3 regions of the Priestia sp. FSL R5-0597 genome follow, and region 1 is predicted to be linked to each of the others. Evidence: a T-box and tRNA genes for the amino acid it is inferred to sense, from the RefSeq annotation. Region 1 holds a T-box; the other regions hold tRNA genes.
The links. A T-box is a leader RNA that pairs with one kind of tRNA and senses whether it is charged. The one in region 1 lies ahead of leuS (leucine--tRNA ligase), so its partner is inferred to be a tRNA-Leu.
Positions count from the first base shown of each region.

Region 2: it encodes a tRNA-Leu, which carries the amino acid that the T-box ahead of leuS (leucine--tRNA ligase) is inferred to sense. The anticodon was not compared.
Region 3: it encodes a tRNA-Leu, which carries the amino acid that the T-box ahead of leuS (leucine--tRNA ligase) is inferred to sense. The anticodon was not compared.

Region 1 covers NZ_JBBOUZ010000001.1:4,639,989-4,650,010, reverse strand. The annotation lists gene MKX72_RS24485 (YtzC family protein) at 1-28, shown strand, start outside; gene MKX72_RS24480 (hypothetical protein) at 41-196, shown strand; gene MKX72_RS24475 (MDR family MFS transporter) at 355-1,542, shown strand; gene MKX72_RS24470 (GntP family permease) at 1,700-3,022, shown strand; T-box leader at 3,434-3,652, shown strand; gene leuS (leucine--tRNA ligase) at 3,717-6,131, shown strand; gene MKX72_RS24460 (rhodanese-like domain-containing protein) at 6,371-6,682, shown strand; gene MKX72_RS24455 (sporulation protein Cse60) at 6,897-7,076, shown strand; gene MKX72_RS24450 (BaiN/RdsA family NAD(P)/FAD-dependent oxidoreductase) at 7,081-8,352, opposite strand; gene MKX72_RS24445 (putative polysaccharide biosynthesis protein) at 8,563-10,022, shown strand, end outside.
Region 2 covers NZ_JBBOUZ010000001.1:405,202-415,223, reverse strand. The annotation lists gene yhbH (sporulation protein YhbH) at 1-647, opposite strand, end outside; gene MKX72_RS02250 (PrkA family serine protein kinase) at 972-2,867, opposite strand; gene trmL (tRNA (uridine(34)/cytosine(34)/5-carboxymethylaminomethyluridine(34)-2'-O)-methyltransferase TrmL) at 3,326-3,799, opposite strand; gene MKX72_RS02240 (amidase domain-containing protein) at 3,864-4,751, opposite strand; gene queG (tRNA epoxyqueuosine(34) reductase QueG) at 4,824-5,960, opposite strand; gene MKX72_RS02230 (B3/B4 domain-containing protein) at 6,090-6,755, shown strand; tRNA gene MKX72_RS02225 (tRNA-Gly) at 6,871-6,944, opposite strand; tRNA gene MKX72_RS02220 (tRNA-Leu) at 7,017-7,098, opposite strand; tRNA gene MKX72_RS02215 (tRNA-Leu) at 7,129-7,217, opposite strand; tRNA gene MKX72_RS02210 (tRNA-Cys) at 7,232-7,305, opposite strand; tRNA gene MKX72_RS02205 (tRNA-Gly) at 7,343-7,417, opposite strand; tRNA gene MKX72_RS02200 (tRNA-Gln) at 7,423-7,497, opposite strand; tRNA gene MKX72_RS02195 (tRNA-His) at 7,526-7,601, opposite strand; tRNA gene MKX72_RS02190 (tRNA-Trp) at 7,632-7,705, opposite strand; tRNA gene MKX72_RS02185 (tRNA-Tyr) at 7,711-7,794, opposite strand; tRNA gene MKX72_RS02180 (tRNA-Thr) at 7,805-7,880, opposite strand; tRNA gene MKX72_RS02175 (tRNA-Phe) at 7,906-7,981, opposite strand; tRNA gene MKX72_RS02170 (tRNA-Asp) at 7,997-8,072, opposite strand; tRNA gene MKX72_RS02165 (tRNA-Met) at 8,076-8,152, opposite strand; tRNA gene MKX72_RS02160 (tRNA-Val) at 8,164-8,239, opposite strand; tRNA gene MKX72_RS02155 (tRNA-Glu) at 8,263-8,337, opposite strand; tRNA gene MKX72_RS02150 (tRNA-Ser) at 8,359-8,450, opposite strand; tRNA gene MKX72_RS02145 (tRNA-Asn) at 8,454-8,528, opposite strand; rRNA gene rrf (5S ribosomal RNA) at 8,538-8,653, opposite strand; rRNA gene MKX72_RS02135 (23S ribosomal RNA) at 8,764-10,022, opposite strand, start outside.
Region 3 covers NZ_JBBOUZ010000001.1:205,667-215,688, forward strand. The annotation lists gene MKX72_RS01175 (PP2C family serine/threonine-protein phosphatase) at 1-342, shown strand, start outside; gene MKX72_RS01180 (Tex family protein) at 427-2,601, shown strand; gene cmpA (cortex morphogenetic protein CmpA) at 2,659-2,775, opposite strand; gene MKX72_RS01190 (SprT family protein) at 2,885-3,334, shown strand; tRNA gene MKX72_RS01195 (tRNA-Asn) at 3,469-3,543, shown strand; tRNA gene MKX72_RS01200 (tRNA-Ser) at 3,547-3,637, shown strand; tRNA gene MKX72_RS01205 (tRNA-Glu) at 3,647-3,721, shown strand; tRNA gene MKX72_RS01210 (tRNA-Val) at 3,746-3,821, shown strand; tRNA gene MKX72_RS01215 (tRNA-Asp) at 3,850-3,925, shown strand; tRNA gene MKX72_RS01220 (tRNA-Gln) at 3,937-4,011, shown strand; tRNA gene MKX72_RS01225 (tRNA-Lys) at 4,016-4,088, shown strand; tRNA gene MKX72_RS01230 (tRNA-Leu) at 4,101-4,183, shown strand; tRNA gene MKX72_RS01235 (tRNA-Leu) at 4,206-4,291, shown strand; tRNA gene MKX72_RS01240 (tRNA-Arg) at 4,382-4,458, shown strand; tRNA gene MKX72_RS01245 (tRNA-Gly) at 4,463-4,536, shown strand; rRNA gene MKX72_RS01250 (16S ribosomal RNA) at 4,618-6,169, shown strand; rRNA gene MKX72_RS01255 (23S ribosomal RNA) at 6,395-9,330, shown strand; rRNA gene rrf (5S ribosomal RNA) at 9,399-9,514, shown strand; tRNA gene MKX72_RS01265 (tRNA-Met) at 9,539-9,615, shown strand; tRNA gene MKX72_RS01270 (tRNA-Asp) at 9,620-9,695, shown strand; gene tsaE (tRNA (adenosine(37)-N6)-threonylcarbamoyltransferase complex ATPase subunit type 1 TsaE) at 9,916-10,022, shown strand, end outside.

The sequences.
Region 1 (10,022 bases):
AAATAAATTGATTACAACTCAGCATTAAGGAGAGGATTTTATGGCAACTCGTTCAAATCAAAATAACCCGGAACAAAAAACAAAAAACGGGATCAACAGCAATGATATTGAGCTAGGAAAAGATTTTGATCCTGTAAAAGAATTAAAAGCACGGAACAGCAAGCGTGCCCAGCCGGTTCGTTCGAAGCAAAAATAAGCGGTAAAAAGGTGATTTTGCATGATATTGTCATGTGAAATCACCTTTTTAAATAGTCAGCGAATTTCAAATAAATTGTCTATATGTAAAAGCATTGCGAACCCTTTAAGAAAAGACTAGAATGTACGTTGGCATTCGAATAGATAGGGGGGAGATCAATGCCCAAGTCACTTTGGTTTTTGATTATTGGTATGCTTGTAAACGTAACGGGAGCTTCGTTTTTATGGCCTCTCAATACAATTTATATAAATGAACATTTAGGAAAGTCGTTATCCGTTGCAGGAGTGGTTCTTATGCTGAACTCTGCTGCAAGCGTAGTGGGTAATTTACTAGGGGGAACGCTTTTTGACAAAATTGGAGGATATAAATCCATTTTATCAGGAATTATTATTACCCTTGTTGCATTAGTGGGACTGGTGTTTTTTCATGGTTGGCCTACATACGTTGTTCTCTTGGTTATTGTAGGATTTGGATCTGGTATTGTGTTTCCATCTATGTATGCAATGGCAGGCTCAGTCTGGCCACAAGGCGGAAGAAAAGCATTTAATGCGATGTACGTTGCTCAAAATGCAGGAGTGGCTATTGGCGCAGCGGTAGGGGGCGTTGTAGCATCCTATTCATTTACGTATATTTTCTTAGCTAATACAATTTTATACGTTATTTTTCTTCTTATTGCTATTTTTTCATACCGTCATATTTCGGTTACAGTTGGGCAAACGAATGTCCTTAATGAAGCCGGTAGTATTCAGCACAAAACGAAACTGACGGCCCTTCTTATTTTATGTACAGGATACGTATTATGCTGGGTCGCGTATGTTCAGTGGCAAACAACGATTGCTACGCATACGCGTGAGTTGAATATACCTCTTTCTAGCTACAGTTTGCTTTGGACGATTAACGGCATTTTAATTGTAGTCGGTCAGCCTTTGATTGTGCCTATCATTCAAAAAGTAGCAAAGACATTAAAAGTACAGGTTCTAATTGGAACGGTTATTTTTGTGGCTTCTTTCATCATCGTGGTGAATGCCACAACATTTTCGCAGTTCTTAACAGCAATGATTGTGTTAACAGTTGGAGAAATGTTTGTTTGGCCAGCAATTCCAGCTGTCGCAAGTCAGTTAGCTCCATCAGGAAAAGAAGGGTTTTATCAAGGCGTAGTCAACAGTATGGCTACTGCAGGTAAAATGATTGGCCCTCTCTTTGGAGGCATTATTTTCGATGCGTTTAATATGTCTACCCTGTGCTATTTATTAATTGCACTATTGTTATTTAGCATGTGTACAACATGGATATACGATTATAAATTAAAAGAAAAACGTCAGCGTTCACTAACCATCTCTAAATAAATAGAGGTGGTTTTATTTTTGACTGTTCAATAAACGTAGGAATGTCTTCAGTATTCCTTTAATAATATAGTAAGGGTCGTGACAAGCAAAGAAAGGAGTATATACCTGTAAAAATGTAAGCGTTTTCTAATTATATAACTTCTTGGGGGGCTAGAATATGCTTAGTATGATTGGATTAATTGGAGGATTATTGCTGCTCATTGTATTAACGATGAGAGGCATGAATTTATTTATAGCAGGTCCGCTTAGTGCTTTAGTTGTTGCGTTAACAAGCGGAATGCCTTTATTTCCACAGCTGGTGAAAGAAGGAGAAGCAAATTTTGTTGGGAATTATATGTCTGGTTTCACAGGATTTATTGCTTCTTGGTATTTAATGTTTCTATTGGGCGCCGTTTTTGGAAAAGTGATGGAAGACAGCGGGGCCGCTGATAGTGTTTCTCGCTGGATTGTCAGTAAACTAGGAATGAAAAGAGCAGTGTTGGCGATTGTACTTGCCTGTGCGGTCTTAACATATGGAGGAGTCAGTCTGTTTGTAGTAGCATTCTCTGTCTATCCAATGGCTTTAAGCTTATTCAAACAAGCTGATTTGCCGAGGCGGTTTATCCCTGCTGCTTTAGCATTCGGTTCCGTTACGTTTACGATGACCTCGGCTGGATCGCCTGAAATCCAAAACTGGATTCCAATTGAATATTTAAAGACTAGTCCGTATGCAGGATGGGAAGTTAGTTTAGTTGTAGCGGTAGTGATGGCTGTATTCGGCTACTGGTGGTTAAAGCGCTTGATTTCAAAAGCAGTTAAAAATGGAGAGCGTTTTATATCACGCGAGAAAGATCCAGCAGTAACGGAAAATCAGTCTCTTCCTAATCCGTTATTAAGTTTGCTTCCGCTTGTGGTCGTGCTCATTATTTCTTTTGCACTTCATAAGCCGCTTCAGCAATCTGCGTTGATTGTCGCACTTTTAAGCGGTATTATTGTCACATACATTGTGAACCGAAAACACTTTAAAGGATTTTGGAATGCAGCATCAGAAGGGACGCTTGGAGCGTTAATTGCAATTGGGAATACAGCTGCTGTCGTAGGTTTTGGAGGGGTTGCTAAGGCTGTTCCCGCGTTTGGAGTGGCTGTAGATGCCATGACGCATATTCCAGGCAGTCCGTTGATAGGGGGAGCTATTGCGGTGAGTGTTATCGCGGGGATGACAGGTTCGGCTTCAGGAGGTCAGGCGATTGCTTTGCCAATTTTAGCCCCTCACTATCTAGATGCTGGTGTAAATCCAGAAGCTCTCCATCGTGTAGTAGCTATATCTTCTGGCGTATTAGATTCCTTGCCTCATAATGGTTATGTCGTCACCACAATTAATTCTATTTGTGGAGAAACTCATAAAGATGCGTATGGATCAGTTGCAGCGATGACGGTAATTGTTCCGCTTGTTGGTCTCGTACTTGCGATTATCCTGTTTTCTTTTGGATTTGGTATTTAATAATAGCTGTTAAAGAAAGTAGAGGCGGGGACAAAAGTATTTTAGCTGAAGGAAGATCCGAACGATAAATCGTTCGGATCTTTTCATTATTATGGTGAACTCGGCTTTTATGTGTTTAGTTGCTTTAAGCTGTTGATTGGAGCGCAAGATGAAGCCTTGCACGGAAATGAACAGTTTTGTAGCAAGGAGTCCAGATATCCTATTTATTCAGCTTTAGATAGGATTAACTTAATTATGTCTAAATCTCTTTGTTTGGCGTTGTATGTATGTTTTTGGGAGAAGTTGTTCATATATAAGAATGAAAGAGGGGATTTAGCAACAAAGCAGTGAGGCAGTGTAGAAACTTTTACAAAATCCGTTGAACAACTTGCAGTTTGCGAACATATTATTTACAATACAAGGTAGTATGATGTAAAAACTATGATAAGGAATAGTAGTGAACGAAGCGAGCTAAGAGAGCTGACGGGTGGTGCGAGTCAGCAAACGGGCGTTCATGAACTCACCTTGGAGTTGTAAATGTGAAGTAAAGTAACATTTACCGTCTATCCGCGTTAAGGAAAATGAGTGAGTACATAATTGTGCTAATTTGGGTGGTACCGCGGGAAGTTTATTCAACCTCTCGTCCCTTTGTTTGAGGGATGAGGGGTTTTTTAGTTTAATTAAATACAGCTGGAGCGTACAAGGAGGATTATGTATGGCTTTTAATCATGAAAAGATCGAACAAAAATGGCAAAAAGTTTGGGAAGAAAATAAAACATTTAGAACAACAGAAGATGAAGGAAAGCGTAAGTTTTACGCATTAGATATGTTCCCTTATCCATCTGGGGCGGGTTTACACGTTGGGCATCCAGAAGGTTATACAGCAACGGACATTTTATCTCGTATGAAGCGTATGCAAGGATACAATGTACTTCATCCAATGGGATGGGATGCATTCGGACTACCTGCTGAGCAGTATGCATTAGATACAGGAAACGATCCGGCTGAGTTCACTGAACTTAACATTAATAATTTCCGTCGTCAAATCAAATCGTTAGGTTTCTCTTACGATTGGGAGCGTGAAATTAATACAACTGATCCTAACTACTACAAATGGACGCAGTGGATTTTCTTACAGTTATATAAAAAAGGCTTAGCTTATGTGGATGAAGTAGCTGTTAACTGGTGTCCTGCGTTGGGAACAGTACTTGCAAACGAAGAAGTTATAGATGGCAAAAGTGAGCGCGGTGGGCATCCGGTTGAGCGTCGTCCAATGAAGCAGTGGATGCTTAAAATCACAGCTTATGCAGATCGTTTACTAGAAGATTTAGATGATCTTGATTGGCCAGAAAGTATTAAAGAAATGCAGCGAAACTGGATTGGCCGCTCTGAAGGAGCTCACGTTCACTTCACAATTGATGGATATGACGAAACATTTACTGTGTTCACAACGCGTCCTGATACGCTGTTTGGGGCAACGTATGCCGTTTTAGCACCTGAACATCCGTTTGTGGATAAAATTACGACAGCCGAACAAAAAGAAGCGGTAGAAGCGTATTTAGATCAAATTAAAAGCAAAAGCGATTTAGAGCGTACAGACTTAGCTAAAGACAAAACGGGCGTATTCACAGGTGCTTATGCAATTAACCCTGTAAACGGTGAGAGAATGCCAATTTGGATTGCTGACTATGTTCTAATGAGCTATGGTACAGGTGCAATTATGGCTGTTCCTGCTCATGATGAGCGTGATTATGAGTTTGCTGTTAAATTTGAACTGCCGATTAAAGAAGTAGTAGCGGGTGGAGACGTTTCAAAAGAAGCTTATACAGGCGACGGCGAGCACGTTAATTCAGACTTCTTAAATGGTCTAGACAAAGAAGAAGCAATTTCAAATATGATTCAGTGGCTTCAAGCAAATGAAAAAGGTGAAAAACAAGTAACATACCGTCTGCGTGACTGGTTATTCAGCCGTCAGCGCTACTGGGGTGAACCGATTCCTGTTATTCACTGGGAAGATGGCACAACAACTGCAGTTCCTGAAGATCAGCTTCCGCTTGTTTTACCAAAAACAACTGAAATCAAGCCGTCAGGTACAGGTGAATCTCCATTAGCAAACATTGATGACTGGGTGAACGTTGTAGATCCGGAAACGGGCAAAAAAGGGCGCCGCGAAACAAATACAATGCCTCAATGGGCAGGCAGCTGCTGGTATTACTTACGCTACATTGATCCAACGAACAGCGAAGCATTAGCAGATGCAGACAAATTAAAAGAATGGTTGCCGGTTGATATTTATATCGGTGGAGCTGAACACGCTGTTCTTCATCTATTGTATGCTCGTTTCTGGCATAAATTTTTATATGATATCGGCGTAGTTCCAACAAAAGAGCCGTTCCAAAAACTGTTTAACCAAGGTATGATTCTTGGAGAAAACAATGAAAAAATGAGTAAGTCAAAAGGTAACGTTGTAAACCCAGACGAAATCGTAGAAAGCCACGGTGCAGATACGCTTCGCCTTTACGAAATGTTTATGGGACCGTTAGATGCATCCATTGCTTGGTCAACAAAAGGGCTTGATGGTGCACGCCGTTTCTTAGATCGTGTATGGCGTTTACTTATCGAGGATAATGGTGAATTAAGCAGCAAGGTTCAAGAAAGCAATGATACTACACTTGAACGCGTATATCACCAAACGGTGAAAAAAGTAACGGAAGATTACGAAGGTCTTCGTTTTAATACAGGTATCTCTCAACTTATGGTATTCATCAACGACGCATACAAAGTTGATGTGCTGCCAAAGCAATACGTAGAAGGATTTGTGAAGCTATTAGCACCAATTTGTCCTCATACAACTGAGGAATTATGGAGCAAACTAGGCCACGAAGATACGATTTCATATGAAGCTTGGCCTGCGTTTGATGAAGCGAAACTTGTAGATGATGAAGTGGAAATTGTCGTTCAAATTAACGGTAAAGTACGTGCAAAATTAAACGTACCTGCTGAGGCATCTCGTGAAGAGCTTCAAGATATTGCAATGGCTAATGAAGATGTTCAAGAGTTCATTGAAGGTAAGACAGTACGCAAAGTGATTGCTGTGCCTGGTAAATTAGTAAACATCGTAGCTAATTAAGTATTGATGTAGAACAGCCCCCCTGACTAAAGAGCAGTCAGGGGGGCTGTTCTAGACCTAAGCGTCTGATGTCCCCCTTTCGGGGTTGACATCAGGCCCTTAGTTAAACCTTTAACTACGATTGGAAAAGCTTAGGTAGGCTGCTGCTTAAGCTTTTCTTATTTAGTGGCATAAAGGTATTTGAATTTGCTACAATAGCGATAGCAAGCTGAATGAAAGAATAGAGAGGAATGACGAAGATGGAAGAAGTAAAAGTGATTACGCCTGAAGAGCTTCAAAAACGCGTGGAAAATGGAGAAGAGCTTCATTTAGTTGATGTTCGCGAAGATGAGGAAGTAGCAGAAGGAATGATTCCAACTGCTAAACACATTCGTATGAATGATATTCCAACTAATGTGGATTATTTCGATAAAGAAAAAGAATATATTTTCATTTGCCGTTCTGGACGCCGCAGTGAAAACGTATGTTACTACCTTCAAGAACAAGGTTATAAAGTAACAAATATGGTTGGCGGTATGTTAGAGTGGGAAGGAAAAACGGTTAATAAATAAGAAAAAGCGCCTTTGACAGGCGCTTTTTTCTTTTGGAATGAAACTTCTACCATTCGACTAAAATGATAGTAGCAAAACAAATGATGACTAAATCTATAAAAGTCTTCATAAAAATAGAGGTAGGAAGAAGTTGAAAATCAGTACGAAAGCCATCATTGAGAGAAGCAGTCCATTCTGATTGAAACAAATTTGATAGGACAAGGTGGTAGAAGCTATGATACAGGTGAAAATGTTTGATAAAGAGCATGAAAAAGATTTAGAGTTTGCGGTGAACCGATTTTTACGCAAATTAGAAGATGAAGACGTCGTGGATATTAAGTACCAAGTCACAGTGGATGTTGATCGTGATGAGCAGGTGTACTGTTTTTCAGCCATGGTTATGTATAAAGCCTAGCATATTATGCTAGGCTTGTTGCAAATTCTCCTGCATTACTGCCAGCCAAACGGCCTGTTACAAGGGCAGAAGTAATATTGTATCCTCCAGTATATCCGTGGATATCAAGAATTTCCCCGCAGAAGTAAAGGCCTTGCATAAATTTAGAAGACATTTCTTTTGGGTGAATTTCTTTAACGGATACTCCGCCTCCTGTGACGAAGGCTTTCTCTAAAGAAAGTGTGCCGTTTACAGCAAATTCAAATCGTTTGCACATTCTCGAGAATTCTCTCAGTTTTTCATGCTGAAGCTGTCCCGCTAGCGCTTGGCTATCAATGTCTGCTTGCTCGAGTAAAAATAATAGATAGCGTTCAGATACAAAACCTTTTAAAACATTTTTAATCACTTTTTTCGGCTCTTCTTTTGTTGTTTTGACTAATTGTTGAAAAATCTCTTCTTCGTTTTGGCTAGGAAATAAATCAAGAGACATTTGAACAGTGTTGCTTTTTTGTTTCTTTAACTCTTTAACAACATATTGGCTGCAGCGAAGAGCGGCAGGGCCAGAGATGCCAAAGTGAGTGAAAATCATATCCATCTGATGAGTTATGACAGGTTTGCCTTTTTTATTAAGTACGCTTAGTCCTACGTTGCGAAGCGATAGACCTTGAAGCGTTTTTGTTTTAATAAAGTGTTCGCTAGATGTAATAGGAACTTCTGTTGGGTAAAGTTCAGTAATTTTATGACCTGCATCTTTTGCCCATTGATAACCGTCTCCTGTCGAACCCGTATGAGGCACTGATTTTCCGCCTACTGCAATCACAACGCTTTTCGTTTGGATTGCTTCTCCGTTTTGAAGCACAACTTCTTTCACGGTGTTGTTTTCATAGTTTACGCGTTTAACGGCTGTGTTTGTGCGAATTGTTACACGAAGACGGTGAAGTTCACTAATTAATGCATCAACAACAGATTGTGCTTTATTGCTAACCGGAAACATACGCCCGTGATCTTCTTCTTTTAATTTAATTCCAAGGCCTTCAAAATAGGAGATGATATCTTCGTTATTAAAAACAGAAAACGCACTGTATAAAAAGCGTCCGTTTCCTGGAATGTGTTTAATAAGTTCATCAATCGGAAGGCGGTTTGTTACATTACAGCGGCCCCCTCCAGAAATGGCAAGCTTTCGTCCAAGTTTATTGCCTTTATCAATTAATAATACGTTTGCACCTGACTCACCAGCTGCAATCGATGCCATCAAACCAGAAGGTCCTCCTCCGATTACGACTACATCATATATCATACTTTCACCAACCTGTCTATTCTTAAAAAATTTTAGTTTGTTCACTGACAAATCTCTCAACATTGGATAAAATGGGCTATAGTCTTTGTTTTTTAGCTTGTTGACGAGTGTGAGTGAGTATAAGACCTTTCTTAGTGTATACTCTCACTTGCTTCTTTTCAATTCTATCATTATTATCAGTATGTAACATTAAGTATCGGAGGCAAACGTATGTCTGATTCAAAATTGTTAAGAGGGACCTTTGTGCTAACGCTTGGCACTTATGTATCCCGAATTCTGGGAATGATTTATTTATTTCCATTTGCGATCCTTGTTGGAACCGTAGGGGGAGCACTGTTTGGTTATGGATATAACCAATATGCTATTTATTTAAGTATTGCTACAGCCGGTATGCCAATGGCCGTATCGAAATTTGTATCAAAATATAATGCACTCGGTGATTATTATACGAGTAGAAGAATGTATCGGGCCGGCATGAAATTAATGCTTGTCACAGGAATACTTGCATTTTTACTTTTATATTCGTTAGCGCCTGTTATGTCTAGAATTACACTTGGAGGCTCTGATTTAAATAACTCCTTAGAAGATGTAGTAATGGTTATGCGAATGGTTAGTGTTGCGTTAATTGTAGTACCGATGATGAGTTTAATGCGAGGATTTTTCCAAGGTCACCAGTCTATGGGACCCACAGCTGTTTCACAAGTAGTTGAACAACTTGTGCGGGTTGTCTTTTTATTAGCATCCACTTATATCGTCATCAAAGTTGTACATGGGAGTCTTGCGCTAGCCGTTGGATTTGCTACAATGGGTGCTTTTGTAGGAGCTCTTGCTGGACTTGCCGTATTAATTTGGTACTGGAAAAAACGAAAGCCTCATCTCGATAAAATGGTGAACGAGCAGACGGTAACGCCTACGCGTATTTCTACCGTATCCATTTTTAAAGAGCTGCTTACGTATTCATTGCCCTATGTATTTGTCAGCTTAGCTATTCCGCTTTATCAGTATGTGGATCAATTCACATTTAACCGTGCGATGGTAGCGGCTGGACAAAAAGAAATAGCGGAGTCCATGAACGGAATTGTTCAGTCTTATGTTCCAAAGCTTGTGATGATTCCTGTTTCATTAGCTACTGCATTCGGTTTGACTCTTGTACCAACGATTACACGTTCATTTGTGAATAAAGATTATAATGTATTGCAAAAGCAAATTGATCAAACATATCAAACGATTATGTTTCTTGTGCTGCCAGCATCTGTAGGGTTAATGGCTTTAGCTGGTCCAGCATATACGTTTTTCTTTGGAACAGATGCATCGGATGCGGGTGGAAATGTCTTGCTTTATTATGCACCCGTAGCTTTATTGTTCTCGTTTTTCACGGTTAATGGAGCTATTTTACAAGGGATCAACAAACAAAAATATGCTGTTTTAAGTCTATTATTTGGATTGATTGTGAAAATTGTCGTGAACGTGCCATTTATTCTTATGTTCCACGAGATCGGTTCAGTTTTAGCGACAGCACTAGGCTATATCGTATCTCTTGTTTATATGTTTGCGCTTATTCAAAAACACGCAAAATATAACTACAGTGAGTTTATAAAACGCTCTGTGCTCATTCTCATTTTTGTTGCGATTATGGGAATCAGCGTAAAAATTGTTTCAGTAGTAATTGG
Region 2 (10,022 bases), 4.2 Mb from region 1:
ACTGCTTTCGATTCTGGCTTTATAACTTCATTCCACGTTTTAAATTTTAAATCCTCCGGATAAATAGGATGAAAAGCAGGCTTTCCTGTCATTGCGTTTCGCTTATAAGCGCTCATCATCGTTCGTTTTTTATCAATATTCCCCATCAAACCTGTACGTCGTATATCATTAAATTCAATGTGTTCCACAACAATTTGATCAGATTCTTTTCGCTGAAGATTAGGCAGTTCTAATTGAGCAAATAAAGCCTCTTGAAGTTCCATGAGGGACACTTCCGCTTCAAAGTAGTCTTCTCCAGCCTGGTCACCTGCTCCTTGACCTTTTCCTGCTCCTTTTTGACCATCTCCAGCAGATCCGTCACGTGCTACTACATCCCCAACTTTACTGTCTCCATCACCTTGACCCACATGTTTGTTTTTATCATAATTGTACCGAATTCGATATTCATCCAATGATTTGATCGGGATTTTAACAACTTCTCTTCCATTGGACATCACGATATTTTCTTCTGTAATTAAGTCCGGTAAATTATTTTTAATGGCTTCTTTAATTTTTTCTTGATGTCTTTTTTGATCATCGTGGCCTTTACGATGGAGGGACCAGTCTTCTTTTGAGACAGCAAAACTTTTATCTACTTCTTTTCCCACGCTATTCCCCTCCTTATTTAAAAAACACCTGCACGTTTTTACTCGGCATGCATAAGCTATACCGAAAGTTTCTGACAAATACCTTTAGTTCAAAGGTTGGTTACTCTTATCCTATGCGCAAGAATGGTATACTTGCTAACTAATTCTTTTACTATTAACTATTCATTTTATAGTGTCTAGTGTCATGTATATGTTTATGACTTATCATATGATGGTTAAGTGCAATGCGTACTACACAATAGCCTAATTATGCAGAGTTTATTTTAAGAGATAAGAAAAACATGGCACAGATCGGAAGTGCCATGTTTTCTTGTTAGTACTGAGTTATCGATTTAACAAACTTCCTACATAGCGCAGCAGTTCATTAGCAGATACTGAATTGTATCCATGCTCATCAATCAATCGAGCCACTACTTCATTTACTTTCTTCAGCTGCTGCTCATCTGGTGTTTTAGTGGACGTTGTAATTTTCACTACGTCTTTTAAATCTGCAAACAGTTTTTTCTGAATCGCTTCACGTAAGCGTTCATGAGAATTATAGTCAAATCGTTTTCCTTTACGTGCATAAGCGGAAATACGAATTAAGATTTCTTCGCGGAATGCTTTTTTCGCATTTTCTGAAATACCAATTTGTTCTTCAATTGAACGCATTAATTTATCATCTGGATTTAACTCTTCTCCTGTTAGCGGATCACGAAGCTTATTTTTGTTGCAGTATGCTTCGACATTATCTAAATAATTATCCATTAATGTTTTAGCAGACTCTTCGTAAGAATAAACGAACGCTTTTTGCACTTCTTTTTTAGCAATTTCATCATATTCTTTACGCGCCAGAGAAATATAATTCAGGTAACGCTCTCGGTCCTCAGCAGAAATAGACGCATGCTGTGCTAACCCTTCCTTCAATGAACGCAGTACATCTAATGCATTGATTGATTTAATATCTTTTCGAATGATGGTAGATGAAATGCGGTTAATGACATAACGCGGATCAATACCGCTCATTCCTTCATCCGTATACTCTTTTTGTAACTCTTCTACGTCTGCATCGTTGTAGCCTTCTACAGATTGACCGTCGTATAAGCGCATTTTCTTTAACAAATCGATATCGCCTTTTTTAGGCTCTTTTAATCTTGTTAACGTAGTAAAGATAGACGCAATACGTAGCGTATGAGGGGCAATATGAACATCTGATACGTCACTTTCACGAATCATTTTGTCATAAATTTTTTCCTCATCACTCACTTTTAAGTTATATGGAACAGGCATTACAATAATTCGTGAATGCAAAGCTTCATTTTTCTTATTGGAAATAAACGAGCGATACTCTGTTTCATTTGTATGCGCTACGATTAATTCATCTGCACTAATTAAAGCAAATCTTCCTGCTTTAAAGTTTCCTTCTTGGGTTAAAGAGAGTAAATGCCATAAAAATTTCTCGTCACATTTTAACATCTCTTGGAACTCCATCATTCCCCGGTTTGCTTTATTAAGCTCTCCGTCAAAGCGGTAAGCGCGCGGATCTGACTCAGATCCATACTCTGCAATTGTTGAAAAGTCAATGCTTCCTGTTAGGTCAGCAATGTCTTGAGATTTCGGATCAGAAGGACTGAACGTTCCAATTCCAGTTCGTTTGTCCTCTGAGAAGAAAATGCGTTCGATGATGACGTCTTCAATTCTGCCGCCATACTCTTCCTCTAATCGCATTGTATTTAAAGGAGATAAGTTTCCTTCAATTCGGATACCATACTCTTCAAAGAAGTCTTTACGTAAATGATGTGGAATTAAATGCAGCGGATCTTCATGCATTGGGCATCCTTTAATAGCGTAAACAGCTCCTCGATCAGTAAGCGAATAAGCTTCAAGCCCTCTTTTTAACATGGTCACTAGCGTCGATTTACCACCACTTACTGGACCCATTAAAAGTAAAATACGTTTACGAACATCTAAACGCTTTGCAGCTGGGTGAAAATATTCTTCCACCAAGCGTTCTAGCGAATCTTCAAGTCCAAACATTTGTCCACTGAAAAATTTATAATGTCTTTTACCATTTACCTCTTCAATTCCTGCATCCTTTATCATGTTGTATACTCTAGAGTGTGCAGGCTGAGCAATTAAAGGCTCATCTTTAATCAGCTTTAGGTACTCTTCAAATGTCCCTTCCCACTTAAGACGATTCTCTTCTTCGCGGTATCTTTCAACTTTCTTTAATATATCCATTAAAGGACCTCCCCTACTAGTTATGGTGCTAGTGAACAAGATTAATACAATCTATGCAGCAAAATGTTTGAACATGCTTTTTAAATTGTAAAATTCAGAAATTTGTCCTTGCTAGGCATTCACAGTGAAGTATTTATTAGCTATAATAAAAGAGTAAGAAGGAACGGTTAAATTTTATTAGAGAACTTACGTCTCTAGAAGAGTTAGTTTGTCATTATTATCATCATGAGATATGGGAAGTCGGTTTTAACTGCAGTAGCTATATAATCCTTTTAATTAGATTGAGGAGGAAAATCAATGCGCTTACTTTTAGTATTAGGAGTAACAATTGCTTTTTTAGCATCCATCTTCAGAGCGGGATACAATGATAAACCGGGCGTTAAAAAATAACCACTACATATCATCGTCGACATAAATAAAAAAGCGAGGTTCAAATTTTATTGAACCTCGCTTTTTATTTAAGATAAACCAGCGTAATTTTGTTGACGCAGCGCTTCATAGATTAAAATAGCTGCTGTATTAGATAAATTTAAAGAACGAACATTTTCTGTCATCGGTAAACGAAGACATCTTTCCATGTTCTCTTCAATAATGTGCTTTGGCAGACCCTTTGTTTCTCTCCCAAATACGAAGAAATGATCCTGCTCTAAGTCACTATAATCAAATGTTGTATGTGGCTGTTGACCAAATTTTGTGATGAAGTAAAAGCCTGCTTCAGGATACTTTTCAAATACTTCTTCTAATGAATCATGATACACCACATTTACAAATTCCCAGTAATCCAATCCAGCTCGCTTTAACATTTTATCATCTGTTGAAAAGCCTAACGGCCGAACTAAATGCAGCGTCGTATTTGTTGCTGCACATGTTCGCGCAATATTTCCTGTATTTGCTGGAATTTCTGGTTGAAATAACACTACGTGTACTCCCACAAATTTTCACCTCTGCTAACAAATCTATTCATCATTATACCACTAACTTGCTAAAACGAAAGACTTACCGATCAACGATATGGAAAAAATCATACTTAATCTTTGGCGTGTAAGCCGTTGAATCTTCATACGCCCAATATCTCATTCGACTATTATACGTGTTCGCATTCACAAGAGGCATACCGTGACCGTCTTTTGCTACAACAATCGTCGTATGATTCCATCTTCCATCTCCTTCAAAATCGTAGCAGATAACGTCTCCCGGGACAAGTTCGCTTGCTGAGGATTTCCTCACAGCCCGAAGTCCTGATTTGGAGTTACTTAAATAGCTGTGCATGGAATGAGCAACGGCCCAGCTATAGCTCCAGGCGTTCCCTCTCATCCACCATCCGTTTGCTTTTTTAGGATACCCCCGCATCGGCGCCTTTCCTGCATGCAAACACTGTGAGATATAGTTGGTGCAGTTTACCTCAAACTGCTTATAACTTTCATTAGGTTTATCCCAATGTTTTTCTGCATACTGAACAGCTGCAAGACGATCATAATAAGAGGCTCTTTCTTCGTCTTCCTCTACTTCTTCTACATCCATTTCAACCTCATCTTCAGAAAAATCCTTTACCAGCAGCTCATCTTGAATAAGTGTATCTTTATAAAAAAGAGCTAAACGATCTTCAATTTCTTCTTCTATATAGAAAAAATCGTTTTGTTTTAAAAATGCCTGAATGTGCACCTTATATAATACTCTTGTTTCTTCCTGATCCGTATGAGCAGATTGAATAGAACCTTTCATATTACATTTTAAAACATCAACTTCTCTTTTTTTTACAAGAGACCGCTTTAGCTCACACTGCTGTTCAATGAAAGGCTTAAAGTCTTCATGAAGCTCACCTTTTACATAGCTGTCCGCACGCGCTTTAATTAAAGTATATAATACATTCCTTTTTGTTAGCATAATGTCACCACTTTTCTAAGCGTTTATTATACGCTATGACTCATTAGCTAACTTTATCAATAAAAATACGGTTTAGATCTCTTGAAGCATCTCTATACCTTTTGACATTTCTTCAATTACTTCTTGGTCCTTTTCTTTTTCTCTTAAGTTCATAAGTGTATCTAATGCTTCTTTATCACCAATTTTGCCTAACGCCCATGCCGCCGTTCCTCTAATGACAGGGCGAACGTCATTTTTAATTAACTCAATTAAATCTGGAACAGCGGTTTGGTCTTTAAAATGGGCAAGTGCAATAATGGCATTACGCTGAATTGGCTTTTTCCCTCTCCATGACCCTGAAACATGTCCAAATTTCTCTTTGAACTCACGATTACTCATCGTTAAAAGCGGTTTTAATTTAGGCTTCGCAAGTTCTGGGTCAGGCTCCATCTCAGGGTGAAAATGAAAGTCTTTGCCTTTATTTTCAGGACACACAGTTTGACATGTATCACAGCCATATAAACGATTGCCTAATTTACTTCGAAATTCTTCAGCTAAAAATCCTTTTGTTTGGGTTAAAAAGGCAATACATCGCTGCGAATTCAGCTGACCGCCTGTTACAAGCGCACCGGTAGGGCAAACATCCACGCACTTATTACAAGTACCACAGCCGTCTTCTATCGGTTTATCAGGAGGAAACGGGATATCTGTAATCATTTCCCCTAAATACACGTAGGAACCGAATTCAGGTGTGATAATGGCACAGTTCTTACCGCTCCAGCCAATACCAGCTCTTTCTGCTACAGCTCGGTCCGACAGCTCGCCTGTATCTACCATCGATTGAAGGATAGCTGCAGGTACTTTTTCTTTTATGAAAGCTTCAAGCTTTTGAAGCCTATCACGTAAAACCGTATGATAATCTTGTCCCCAAGAAGCACGGCAAAAGATCCCTCGGCGATCTTCCTTTGTGCTCTTTGGTGCATCCTTTAATTTAGAAGGATACGCAAGTGCAATTGAAATAATGGATCTAGCTTTTGGAACAACTAATGTGGGATCTACTCTTTTTTCAATATCAGGTTCCTCAAAGCCTGAAGCATAACCTAACTCTTGCTGTGCTAACAATCGATTCTTTAACTCATCAAACATAGAAGCACTCGCAAATCCAATCTTATCGATTCCAATCTCTTTGCTGTATGAAATAATTTCTTCCTTCAACTGATACGCATTCATAGTGAGTAATAGCCTCCTTTCTAAGAAATTCTATATATTCATGCATTGAACTGTTTTCTCACTCAATGAAATGATAGGATGGTATCTATAAACGAACAAATACTAATTATAATAGAAAGGATCAAAAAAATGAACTTTACATTATCACCCGCTATTAAACAGCTTTGCCCTTCTTTTAAAATGGGAATCATTCAGTATAAAAATATTGAAGTTGGCGATTCTCCTCAAATGCTAAAAGGACGTCTGCGCCTTTTTCAAGAATCCATTTATTTTGACCTTGAGTCAAAAAAAGTAACAGAATTTGAAGGTGTTAGCGAGTGGAGAAAGCTTTTCAAAACGTTTGGAACGGATCCAAGTAAATACCGTCCTTCTATAGAAGCTTTAATTCGACGGATAGGAAAACAAACGTATCTTCCTTCTATCAATTCTGCTGTGGACATTAATAACTTTTTTTCATTGCAATATGAAGTACCAATTGGAATTTATGATTCTTCTAATATAGAGGGCCACGTTGAATTTACTATCGGTAAAAAAGAAGAGTCTTACGAAGCTCTAAATGAACGTAACATTTCTTTAGAAAATAAAATCATTTCAAAAGATGCCCTAGGAGCTTTCGGAAGCCCTTATGTCGATTCTAACCGAGCGTACGTAACTGAAAAGACAACACAAGCTGTACAGTTCATCTATTTAAAGCCTTCACTTTCAGAAGAACAGGCTTATAAACTAACTAAATCCTTAAGTGACATGTTCATTCAAATTCACGGCGGCGAAGCAACCTATCAAGTCATTAACTGATGTACGTAAATATAGCGTCTATCTTTTCAAGATAGACGCTATATTTACGCTAAAAATAAAAAACGCAACATCTCAGCTTTGAAAGCGAGACACTGCGTTGTGATAACAATATGTATGGAGCGGGTGATGAGAATCGAACTCACGACATCAGCTTGGAAGGCTGAGGTTTTACCACTAAACTACACCCGCAAATATTATCAAAATTTGTCGACCAATAAGTAAAAATAAAAACAGGAATCATCCTGTCAAGTAAAGCTAAAGTACCGATGGTCGGGGTCGAACCGACACTCCCGAAGGAACACGATTTTGAGTCGTGCGCGTCTGCCAATTCCGCCACATCGGCAAAATAAAAAAGGCAAGTTAAAATTATAAATGGTGCCGAGGGCCGGACTTGAACCGGCACGGTAGTCACCTACCGCAGGATTTTAAGTCCTGTGTGTCTGCCAATTCCACCACCCCGGCAGCTTGTAAATAAATGGAGGCGGCAACCGGATTTGAACCGGTGATAAAGGTTTTGCAGACCTCTGCCTTACCACTTGGCTATGCCGCCATTTACTCAAGACTAAATAACTTTATTAAAATTAAATTGGAGCGGAAGACGAGGTTCGAACTCGCGACCCCCACCTTGGCAAGGTGGTGTTCTACCACTGAACTACTTCCGCAAATATGGCTGGGCTAGCTGGATTCGAACCAACGCATGACGGAATCAAAATCCGTTGCCTTACCGCTTGGCGATAGCCCAATATTGGAATATGCATATCGTTTATAAATGGGGCGACTGATGGGAATCGAACCCACGAATGCCGGAACCACAATCCGGTGCGTTAACCACTTCGCCACAATCGCCACGTATATATGCAATATTAATTTTATAATTGGCAGGGGCAGTAGGAATCGAACCCACACTGACGGTTTTGGAGACCGTAGTTCTACCTTTAAACTATGCCCCTGTAAATGGTGGAGGGGGGCAGATTCGAACTGCCGAACCCGAAGGAGCGGATTTACAGTCCGCCGCGTTTAGCCACTTCGCTACCCCTCCACAATAACTGTGGTGCCGGCAAGAGGACTTGAACCCCCAACCTACTGATTACAAGTCAGTTGCTCTACCAGTTGAGCTACACCGGCATTTTAAAAACAAATGTTTTTAAAATGGTGGCTCGGGACGGAATCGAACCGCCGACACAAGGATTTTCAGTCCTTTGCTCTACCAACTGAGCTACCGAGCCTTATTAAATTTAAAATGGCGGTCCCGACGGGAATCGAACCCGCGATCTCCTGCGTGACAGGCAGGCATGTTAACCGCTACACCACGGGACCACTTGGTTGCGGGGACAGGATTTGAACCTGCGACCTTCGGGTTATGAGCCCGACGAGCTACCGAACTGCTCCACCCCGCGATGATAATATATGGTGGAGGATGACGGGATCGAACCGCCGACCCCCTGCTTGTAAGGCAGGTGCTCTCCCAGCTGAGCTAATCCTCCACTATTATGTAGATAAAAATAAATGGTGACCCGTACGGGATTCGAACCCGTGTTACCGCCGTGAAAGGGCGGTGTCTTAACCGCTTGACCAACGGGCCACTGTGCTAATTAAATAAAAATGGCGGAGAGCAAGGGATTTGAACCCTTGAGACAGCGTTAACCGCCTACACGATTTCCAATCGTGCTCCTTCGGCCACTCGGACAGCTCTCCAAATGGCTCCACAGGTAGGACTCGAACCTACGACCGATCGGTTAACAGCCGATAGCTCTACCACTGAGCTACTGTGGAATAATAACAGCCTGGCAACGTCCTACTCTCACAGGGACAAAGTCCCAACTACCATTGGCGCTAAAGAGCTTAACTTCCGTGTTCGGTATGGGAACGGGTGTGACCTCTTCGCTATCGCCACCAGACATATTATATTATACATGATTTAAAAAAGAAAGCAAGACTTTTTTGAAAAAGTTTTGTTCTTTCAAAACTAGATAACAGGTTGCTGAGTAAAGCTTACGCTTTTAAAAGTTTGGTTAAGTCCTCGATCGATTAGTATCAGTCAGCTACACATGTCGCCACGCTTCCACCTCTGACCTATCAACCTGATCATCTTTCAGGGATCTTACTAGCTTGCGCTATGGGAAATCTCATCTTGAGGGGGGCTTCATGCTTAGATGCTTTCAGCACTTATCCCGTCCACACATAGCTACCCAGCGATGCCTTTGGCAAGACAACTGGTACACCAGCGGTGTGTCCATCCCGGTCCTCTCGTACTAAGGACAGCTCCTCTCAAATTTCCTACGCCCACGACGGATAGGGACCGAACTGTCTCACGACGTTCTGAACCCAGCTCGCGTACCGCTTTAATGGGCGAACAGCCCAACCCTTGGGACCGACTACAGCCCCAGGATGCGATGAGCCGACATCGAGGTGCCAAACCTCCCCGTCGATGTGGACTCTTGGGGGAGATAAGCCTGTTATCCCCGGGGTAGCTTTTATCCGTTGAGCGATGGCCCTTCCATGCGGAACCACCGGATCACTAAGCCCGACTTTCGTCCCTGCTCGACTTGTAGGTCTCGCAGTCAAGCTCCCTTGTGCCTTTACACTCTACGAATGATTTCCAACCATTCTGAGGGAACCTTTGGGCGCCTCCGTTACATTTTAGGAGGCGACCGCCCCAGTCAAACTGCCCACCTGACACTGTCTCCCGGCCCGATCAGGGCCGCGGGTTAGAATTTCAATACAGCCAGGGTAGTATCCCACCGACGCCTCCACCGAAGCTAGCGCTCCGGCTTCTCAGGCTCCTACCTATCCTGTACAAGCTGTACCAAAATTCAATATCAGGCTACAGTAAAGCTCCACGGGGTCTTTCCGTCCTGTCGCGGGTAACCTGCATCTTCACAGGTACTATAATTTCACCGAGTCTCTCGTTGAGACAGTGCCCAGATCGTTACGCCTTTCGTGCGGGTCGGAACTTACCCGACAAGGAATTTCGCTACCTTAGGACCGTTATAGTTACGGCCGCCGTTTACTGGGGCTTCGATTCAGAGCTTCTCCCAAAGGATAACCCCTCCTCTTAACCTTCCAGCACCGGGCAGGCGTCAGCCCCTATACTTCGCCTTGCGGCTTCGCAGAGACCTGTGTTTTTGCTAAACAGTCGCCTGGGCCTATTCACTGCGGCTCTCTCGGGCTATACACCCTACCAGAGCACCCCTTCTCCCGAAGTTACGGGGTCATTTTGCCGAGTTCCTTAACGAGAGTTCTCTCGATCACCTTAGGATTCTCTCC
Region 3 (10,022 bases), 4.4 Mb from region 1:
GCAGTAGCTATTTTGAAAATTGATAAAAAACATAACGAATTTCATTACACAAATGTAGGTAATATCCGCTTTTATCTGTATTCTCCGGAGGGGAAATTAACGTACCCTCTGCCAATTCAAGGTTTTTTATCAGGGAAAATTCAAAAGTTCCGCACACAAACCTTCCCATATGACTCCGGTTCTAAATTTTTGATTCATACAGATGGCTTAGAATTAAAAGAGATTAAATCTGTTTTTGCTAACTCGATGAATGTCGATCAATTGTCGACACGCCTACAGGCAGCAATTCGATCTCATAATGACGATATTACGTATATCGCTGGTCATCTTCCAACTGCATAGCCTTTCTTTTTAGCTCACATGTGTTATTGCATGTGAGTTTTGTTACAATAGAGACAAAGTTTCATTTAGGTAGGAGGATAAGCTGTGTCTGTTGCAACGAAATTAGATAATCAAATTGTTCAACGTGTAAGTAAAGAGGTAGAGATTTCACACAAGCAAGTACAAAACGTAATTGCTTTAGTAGAAGATGGTAATACAGTTCCCTTTATTGCTCGATATAGAAAAGAACAAACTGGTGCTTTGGATGAAGTCCAAATCCGGAATATTTTAGATTCCTGGAACTACTTAATGAATTTAGAGGAGCGTAAAGAGGAAGTTCACCGATTAATTGAAGAGCAAGGGAAATTAACTGAGGAACTGTCTGCTCAAATTCATCAAGCGAAGAAATTGCAGCAAGTAGAAGATTTATACCGCCCTTTTAAGCAAAAACGACGTACAAAAGCAACTGTAGCAAAAGAAAAAGGTCTTGAACGATTAGCACAGTGGCTACTAAGTTTCCCGAATTCTGACGTGAACATTGAAGCGCAAACATACATAAATGAAGAAGCAGGAGTTCAATCTTCTGACGAAGCTATTCAGGGAGCCCTAGACATTGTAGCGGAACAAATTTCTGACGAAGCATCTTACCGTCAATGGATTCGTACGACCACTGTAAAAGATGGCATAATTGTTACTTCAGTCAAAGATCCGGAAAAAGATGAAAAAAATATCTATGAAATGTACTATGAATATACAGAAGCGGTAAAGCGAATCGTTCCTCACCGTATTTTAGCTATGAATAGAGGAGAAAAAGACGGTATTTTAAAAGTGAGTATTGACGCGCCTACAGATCGTATTCTTTCATATTTACATAAAGAAGTAATCAAGAAAAGGGATTCTTCAGCTGAAGGTTATATCATCTCAGCTATAGAAGATGCTTATAAACGCTTAATAGAACCATCTATTGAACGCGAAATTCGTAAAGACCTATCAGAAAAAGCGGAAGAAAGAGCCATTCACATCTTTTCTGAAAACTTACGAAAACTTCTTCTCCAACCTCCATTGAAAGGGAAAGTGGTATTAGGAGTAGATCCAGCTTTTCGAACAGGCTGCAAATTAGCTGTAGTAGATGAAACAGGCAAGGTATTAAAAATTGATGTTATTTATCCACATCCTCCTGTGAGAAAAGCAGCTGAAGCACAAAATAAATTAAAGAAAATGTTCGCTGAATACCCTATTGAAGTAGTGGCAATTGGAAATGGAACGGCATCTCGCGAAACGGAGCAATTTGTAGCGGATGTTCTTAAAGAAATTGAAAACCCAGTTTATTATTTGATTGTGAATGAAGCGGGAGCAAGCGTATATTCGGCTTCTGATGTTGCTAGAGAAGAATTCCCTGATTTTCAAGTAGAAGAGCGAAGCGCTGTATCGATTGCCAGAAGGCTGCAAGATCCGCTGGCTGAGCTTGTGAAAATCGATCCTAAGTCGGTAGGAGTAGGGCAATATCAGCATGATGTGTCTCAAAAGCAATTAAATGATTCACTGACTTTTATTGTAGAGACAGTAGTAAACCAAGTAGGAGTGAATGCAAACACGGCTTCTGCTTCGCTTCTACAATACGTTGCTGGTCTAAATAAGACAGTTGCTCAAAACATTGTAAAATATCGGGATGAAAACGGAAAATTCTCTAACCGAAAACAGTTGAAGAAAATTCCGCGTCTAGGGGCTAAAACATATGAGCAGTGTATTGGGTTTTTACGTATTATAGAAGGTGAAGAACCTTTAGACAGAACGGGTATCCATCCTGAAACATATGGAGACGTTAAAAAGCTTTTAAAGAAAGCGGAAGTGAAAGAGACTGGACTTGGAACGGAGAAAGTAAAAGAAGCATTAAAACATATTTCTTTACCCGAAATATCAGAAGAACTAAGTATAGGGGAGCTTACTTTAAAAGACATTATAGAAGCGCTCGTAAGACCGGAAAGAGATCCTCGTGATGAACTGCCAAAACCTTTGCTCCGTCAGGATATTTTGAAGCTAGAGGATCTAGCAAAAGGTATTCAGCTTGAAGGAACGGTGCGAAACGTCGTAGACTTCGGAGCGTTCATCGATATAGGAGTTAAGCAAGACGGTCTAGTCCATATTTCTAAATTAACGAATCGGTACGTTAAGCATCCCCTCGATGTCGTTTCAGTAGGAGATTTGGTGAATGTGTGGGTAGAAGACGTAGATATGAAAAAAGGAAGAGTTGCACTGACGATGATTCCGCCCCATCAATAATAAAATTGCCTTTTCAGATTTTCTGAAAAGGCAATTTTATTTGTAAAAAGAAGTGATTTAAGAAGCGGAATTATTTTTTTGATAAAAAAACCAACATTGGTTGAGCAATTTTATTTGTGCACGGTCTTTTTCAGAATAAGCGCGCCTCATTTGTTTTTGTAGCCACATTGGCATAAGGGCAATCACTCCTTTTCATTTATGATAAGGTGAATAGTGAGTATGTAATGAAGTGTATGCCCAAAGAGCTAGTCAGGTGATTTCATACAGTAGAGGAGTATATAAGATGAATGATAAGGATTTACAAATACTTGTAGAAGAAATTTCATTGAAGCTGTTTCACAAACCATTTCGTCATGAAGCCACTTTTAATTCTCGGTTACGTACGACAGGCGGAAGGTATTTGTTACGTACATCTAATATAGAAGTAAACTACAAATACTTTGAACAATATGGCACACAAGAAATAGTAGAAATTATTAAACATGAGCTCTGTCACTATCATTTGCATATTGAGGGGAAAGGGTATAAGCATGGAGATCAAGACTTTAAAAGGTTAATGAAAGAAGTAGACGCACCTCGATTTTGTCAGGCATTGAAAAAAGAAAGTGATGGAAAGAAAAAAGAGCACATATATGTATGTATGCAGTGTGATCAAAAATATGTTCGAAAAAGAAAAGTGAACACAGTTAAATATGTTTGTGGGAAGTGTAAAGGTAAATTAAAAAAAATGTAGAAGATGCTTGACTAAAATAGATTCATTATGGTAAATTAATAAAGCCGTCTCAAATAAACGGCAAAGAAATTACAAAAACTTATTGACATTACATATAATGTCGATTACAATGTAAGAAGTCTGATAAATATTATTCCACAGTAGCTCAGTGGTAGAGCTATCGGCTGTTAACCGATCGGTCGTAGGTTCGAGTCCTACCTGTGGAGCCATATGGAGAAGTACTCAAGTGGCTGAAGAGGCGCCCCTGCTAAGGGTGTAGGTCGTGTAAGCGGCGCGAGGGTTCAAATCCCTCCTTCTCCGCCATTTTATAATGGCCCGTTGGTCAAGCGGTTAAGACACCGCCCTTTCACGGCGGTAACACGGGTTCGAATCCCGTACGGGTCACCATTGATTTTTATTTACATATTCTGTGGAGGATTAGCTCAGCTGGGAGAGCACCTGCCTTACAAGCAGGGGGTCGGCGGTTCGATCCCGTCATCCTCCACCATTTGACTGTTTTATACATAATTTTGGATGGTCCCGTGGTGTAGCGGTTAACATGCCTGCCTGTCACGCAGGAGATCGCGGGTTCGATTCCCGTCGGGACCGCCATTTTAAATTATTGGGCTATCGCCAAGCGGTAAGGCAACGGATTTTGATTCCGTCATGCGTTGGTTCGAATCCAGCTAGCCCAGCCATAAAGAGCCATTAGCTCAGTTGGTAGAGCATCTGACTTTTAATCAGAGGGTCGAAGGTTCGAGTCCTTCATGGCTCATTTTCATTTCTTGCGGGTGTGGCGGAATTGGCAGACGCGCTAGACTTAGGATCTAGTGTCTTTACGACGTGGGGGTTCAAGTCCCTTCACCCGCATCTTATTCATTTTGTGTATTTAGCGGTCGTGGCGGAATGGCAGACGCGCTAGGTTGAGGGCCTAGTGGGGGCGACCCCGTGGAGGTTCAAGTCCTCTCGGCCGCACCAAAAAAACTTTTTAAAAAAGTGTTGACATAAGAAAATAGAAATGATATTATAATAAAGTCGCCAAAACAACGGCGGTAAACATCATAAGAAGCGCCCGTAGCTCAATTGGATAGAGCGTTTGACTACGGATCAAAAGGTTAGGGGTTCGACTCCTCTCGGGCGCGCCATATTGCGGGTGTAGTTTAGTGGTAAAACCTCAGCCTTCCAAGCTGATGTCGTGAGTTCGATTCTCATCACCCGCTCCAAATATATTGAACTTTGAAAACTGAACAAAGCGACAAACGTCAACGTTAATTTTTATTTTTTAAATGAGCAAGTCAAACATTTCTTCGGAGAGTTTGATCCTGGCTCAGGATGAACGCTGGCGGCGTGCCTAATACATGCAAGTCGAGCGAACTGATTAGAAGCTTGCTTCTATGACGTTAGCGGCGGACGGGTGAGTAACACGTGGGCAACCTGCCTGTAAGACTGGGATAACTTCGGGAAACCGAAGCTAATACCGGATAGGATCTTCTCCTTCATGGGAGATGATTGAAAGATGGTTTCGGCTATCACTTACAGATGGGCCCGCGGTGCATTAGCTAGTTGGTGAGGTAACGGCTCACCAAGGCAACGATGCATAGCCGACCTGAGAGGGTGATCGGCCACACTGGGACTGAGACACGGCCCAGACTCCTACGGGAGGCAGCAGTAGGGAATCTTCCGCAATGGACGAAAGTCTGACGGAGCAACGCCGCGTGAGTGATGAAGGCTTTCGGGTCGTAAAACTCTGTTGTTAGGGAAGAACAAGTACGAGAGTAACTGCTCGTACCTTGACGGTACCTAACCAGAAAGCCACGGCTAACTACGTGCCAGCAGCCGCGGTAATACGTAGGTGGCAAGCGTTATCCGGAATTATTGGGCGTAAAGCGCGCGCAGGCGGTTTCTTAAGTCTGATGTGAAAGCCCACGGCTCAACCGTGGAGGGTCATTGGAAACTGGGGAACTTGAGTGCAGAAGAGAAAAGCGGAATTCCACGTGTAGCGGTGAAATGCGTAGAGATGTGGAGGAACACCAGTGGCGAAGGCGGCTTTTTGGTCTGTAACTGACGCTGAGGCGCGAAAGCGTGGGGAGCAAACAGGATTAGATACCCTGGTAGTCCACGCCGTAAACGATGAGTGCTAAGTGTTAGAGGGTTTCCGCCCTTTAGTGCTGCAGCTAACGCATTAAGCACTCCGCCTGGGGAGTACGGTCGCAAGACTGAAACTCAAAGGAATTGACGGGGGCCCGCACAAGCGGTGGAGCATGTGGTTTAATTCGAAGCAACGCGAAGAACCTTACCAGGTCTTGACATCCTCTGACAACTCTAGAGATAGAGCGTTCCCCTTCGGGGGACAGAGTGACAGGTGGTGCATGGTTGTCGTCAGCTCGTGTCGTGAGATGTTGGGTTAAGTCCCGCAACGAGCGCAACCCTTGATCTTAGTTGCCAGCATTTAGTTGGGCACTCTAAGGTGACTGCCGGTGACAAACCGGAGGAAGGTGGGGATGACGTCAAATCATCATGCCCCTTATGACCTGGGCTACACACGTGCTACAATGGATGGTACAAAGGGCTGCAAGACCGCGAGGTCAAGCCAATCCCATAAAACCATTCTCAGTTCGGATTGTAGGCTGCAACTCGCCTACATGAAGCTGGAATCGCTAGTAATCGCGGATCAGCATGCCGCGGTGAATACGTTCCCGGGCCTTGTACACACCGCCCGTCACACCACGAGAGTTTGTAACACCCGAAGTCGGTGGAGTAACCGTAAGGAGCTAGCCGCCTAAGGTGGGACAGATGATTGGGGTGAAGTCGTAACAAGGTAGCCGTATCGGAAGGTGCGGCTGGATCACCTCCTTTCTAAGGATTTTTACATGACGTACGTTTTGACACTTTGTTCAGTTTTGAGAGTTCAATCTCTCAATTATAGAAAGCACACTACTTTCTTCTTATTAGATAAGAAGAATTTTGGTTGCGATTGTTCTTTGAAAACTAGATAACAGTAATTGCTGAGGAAAAGTGAAACTTTTCTTTAATCAAACCAATAAATAACACAACTTTATGTTGTACCATTTATTCGCTAATGGTTAAGTTAGAAAGGGCGCACGGTGAATGCCTTGGCACTAGGAGCCGATGAAGGACGGGACTAACACCGATATGCTTCGGGGAGCTGTAAGTGAGCTTTGATCCGGAGATTTCCGAATGGGGAAACCCACTGTTCGTAATGGAACAGTATCTTTATCTGAATACATAGGATATTGAAGGCAGACCCGGGGAACTGAAACATCTAAGTACCCGGAGGAAGAGAAAGCAAATGCGATTTCCTGAGTAGCGGCGAGCGAAACGGAATTAGCCCAAACCAAGAGGCTTGCCTCTTGGGGTTGTAGGACACTCTATACGGAGTTACAAAGGAACGAAGTAAATGAAGCGACCTGGAAAGGTCCGTCGAAGAAGGTAACAACCCTGTAGTTGAAACTTCGTTCCCTCTTGAGTGGATCCTGAGTACGGCGGAACACGTGAAATTCCGTCGGAAGCTGGGAGGACCATCTCCCAAGGCTAAATACTACCTAGTGACCGATAGTGAACCAGTACCGTGAGGGAAAGGTGAAAAGCACCCCGGAAGGGGAGTGAAAGAGATCCTGAAACCGTGTGCCTACAAGTAGTCAGAGCCCGTTAACGGGTGATGGCGTGCCTTTTGTAGAATGAACCGGCGAGTTACGATCCCATGCAAGGTTAAGCTGATAAGGCGGAGCCGTAGCGAAAGCGAGTCTGAATAGGGCGTTTAGTATGTGGTTGTAGACCCGAAACCAGGTGATCTACCCATGTCCAGGGTGAAGTTCAGGTAACACTGAATGGAGGCCCGAACCCACGCACGTTGAAAAGTGCGGGGATGAGGTGTGGGTAGCGGAGAAATTCCAATCGAACCTGGAGATAGCTGGTTCTCTCCGAAATAGCTTTAGGGCTAGCCTCATGTTGTGAGAGTCTTGGAGGTAGAGCACTGATTGGACTAGGGGCCCCCAACGGGTTACCGAATTCAGTCAAACTCCGAATGCCAAAGACTTATCCATGGGAGTCAGACTGCGAGTGATAAGATCCGTAGTCAAAAGGGAAACAGCCCAGACCACCAGCTAAGGTCCCCAAGTATACGTTAAGTGGAAAAGGATGTGGAGTTGCTTAGACAACCAGGATGTTGGCTTAGAAGCAGCCACCATTTAAAGAGTGCGTAATAGCTCACTGGTCGAGTGACTCTGCGCCGAAAATGTACCGGGGCTAAACGTATCACCGAAGCTGTGGATTGACATCTTTGATGTCAGTGGTAGGAGAGCGTTCTAAGTGCAGCGAAGTCAGACCGTAAGGACTGGTGGAGCGCTTAGAAGTGAGAATGCCGGTATGAGTAGCGAAAGACAAGTGAGAATCTTGTCCACCGAATGCCTAAGGTTTCCTGAGGAAGGCTCGTCCGCTCAGGGTTAGTCGGGACCTAAGCCGAGGCTGAAAAGCGTAGGCGATGGCCAACAGGTTGATATTCCTGTACCACCTCCCCGCCGTTTGAGTAATGGGGGGACGCAGTAGGATAGGGTAAGCGCGCTGCTGGATATGCGCGTTCAAGCAGTTAGGCTGATGAGTAGGCAAATCCGCTCATCATGAAAGCTGAGCTGTGATGACGAGGGAACTATAGTACCGAAGTTCCTGATTCCACACTGCCAAGAAAAGCCTCTAGCGAGGCGGGAGGTGCCCGTACCGCAAACCGACACAGGTAGGCGAGGAGAGAATCCTAAGGTGATCGAGAGAACTCTCGTTAAGGAACTCGGCAAAATGACCCCGTAACTTCGGGAGAAGGGGTGCTCTGGTAGGGTGTATAGCCCGAGAGAGCCGCAGTGAATAGGCCCAGGCGACTGTTTAGCAAAAACACAGGTCTCTGCGAAGCCGCAAGGCGAAGTATAGGGGCTGACGCCTGCCCGGTGCTGGAAGGTTAAGAGGAGGGGTTATCCTTTGGGAGAAGCTCTGAATCGAAGCCCCAGTAAACGGCGGCCGTAACTATAACGGTCCTAAGGTAGCGAAATTCCTTGTCGGGTAAGTTCCGACCCGCACGAAAGGCGTAACGATCTGGGCACTGTCTCAACGAGAGACTCGGTGAAATTATAGTACCTGTGAAGATGCAGGTTACCCGCGACAGGACGGAAAGACCCCGTGGAGCTTTACTGTAGCCTGATATTGAATTTTGGTACAGCTTGTACAGGATAGGTAGGAGCCTGAGAAGCCGGAGCGCTAGCTTCGGTGGAGGCGTCGGTGGGATACTACCCTGGCTGTATTGAAATTCTAACCCGCGGCCCTGATCGGGCCGGGAGACAGTGTCAGGTGGGCAGTTTGACTGGGGCGGTCGCCTCCTAAAATGTAACGGAGGCGCCCAAAGGTTCCCTCAGAATGGTTGGAAATCATTCGTAGAGTGTAAAGGCACAAGGGAGCTTGACTGCGAGACCTACAAGTCGAGCAGGGACGAAAGTCGGGCTTAGTGATCCGGTGGTTCCGCATGGAAGGGCCATCGCTCAACGGATAAAAGCTACCCCGGGGATAACAGGCTTATCTCCCCCAAGAGTCCACATCGACGGGGAGGTTTGGCACCTCGATGTCGGCTCATCGCATCCTGGGGCTGTAGTCGGTCCCAAGGGTTGGGCTGTTCGCCCATTAAAGCGGTACGCGAGCTGGGTTCAGAACGTCGTGAGACAGTTCGGTCCCTATCCGTCGTGGGCGTAGGAAATTTGAGAGGAGCTGTCCTTAGTACGAGAGGACCGGGATGGACACACCGCTGGTGTACCAGTTGTCTTGCCAAAGGCATCGCTGGGTAGCTATGTGTGGACGGGATAAGTGCTGAAAGCATCTAAGCATGAAGCCCCCCTCAAGATGAGATTTCCCATAGCGCAAGCTAGTAAGATCCCTGAAAGATGATCAGGTTGATAGGTCAGAGGTGGAAGCGTGGCGACATGTGTAGCTGACTGATACTAATCGATCGAGGACTTAACCAAACTTTAAAAGCGTAAGCTTTACTCAGCAATCTGTTACCTAGTTTTGAGAGAATAATCTCATATAAATGTCTAGTGATAATGGCAAAGAGGTCACACCCGTTCCCATACCGAACACGGAAGTTAAGCTCTTTAGCGCCGATGGTAGTTGGGACTTTGTCCCTGTGAGAGTAGGACATCGCTAGGCATTTTTATTTTGCTTTTTTATCATCGCGGGGTGGAGCAGTTCGGTAGCTCGTCGGGCTCATAACCCGAAGGTCGCAGGTTCAAATCCTGTCCCCGCAACCAACATGGTCCCGTGGTGTAGCGGTTAACATGCCTGCCTGTCACGCAGGAGATCGCGGGTTCGATTCCCGTCGGGACCGCCATGTTTTAGAAACGAAACAATGTGTTTCGTCTTTTTTATTGTTTGAACCATTTTTATATAAAACTTTACCGTCCTTAGGAGCAATCCTAAGGAATTTTTTATATACAAAGAAATTTCTTTGTAGAATTGCGATGTTAAAGATTGTTGGATTTCTTACTGGATATGTATAGTCCACAACGTTTACAATATATATATACAGATTGAAATGAGGTTCTGAATGAATGACAGAGATTAATGAATTTACGTTTATGTCTACGTCTCCTGATGAAACTAATCAGCTGGCTGCTCGTCTAGCAACTTTATTAGAAGCTGGTGACGTGCTGCTGCT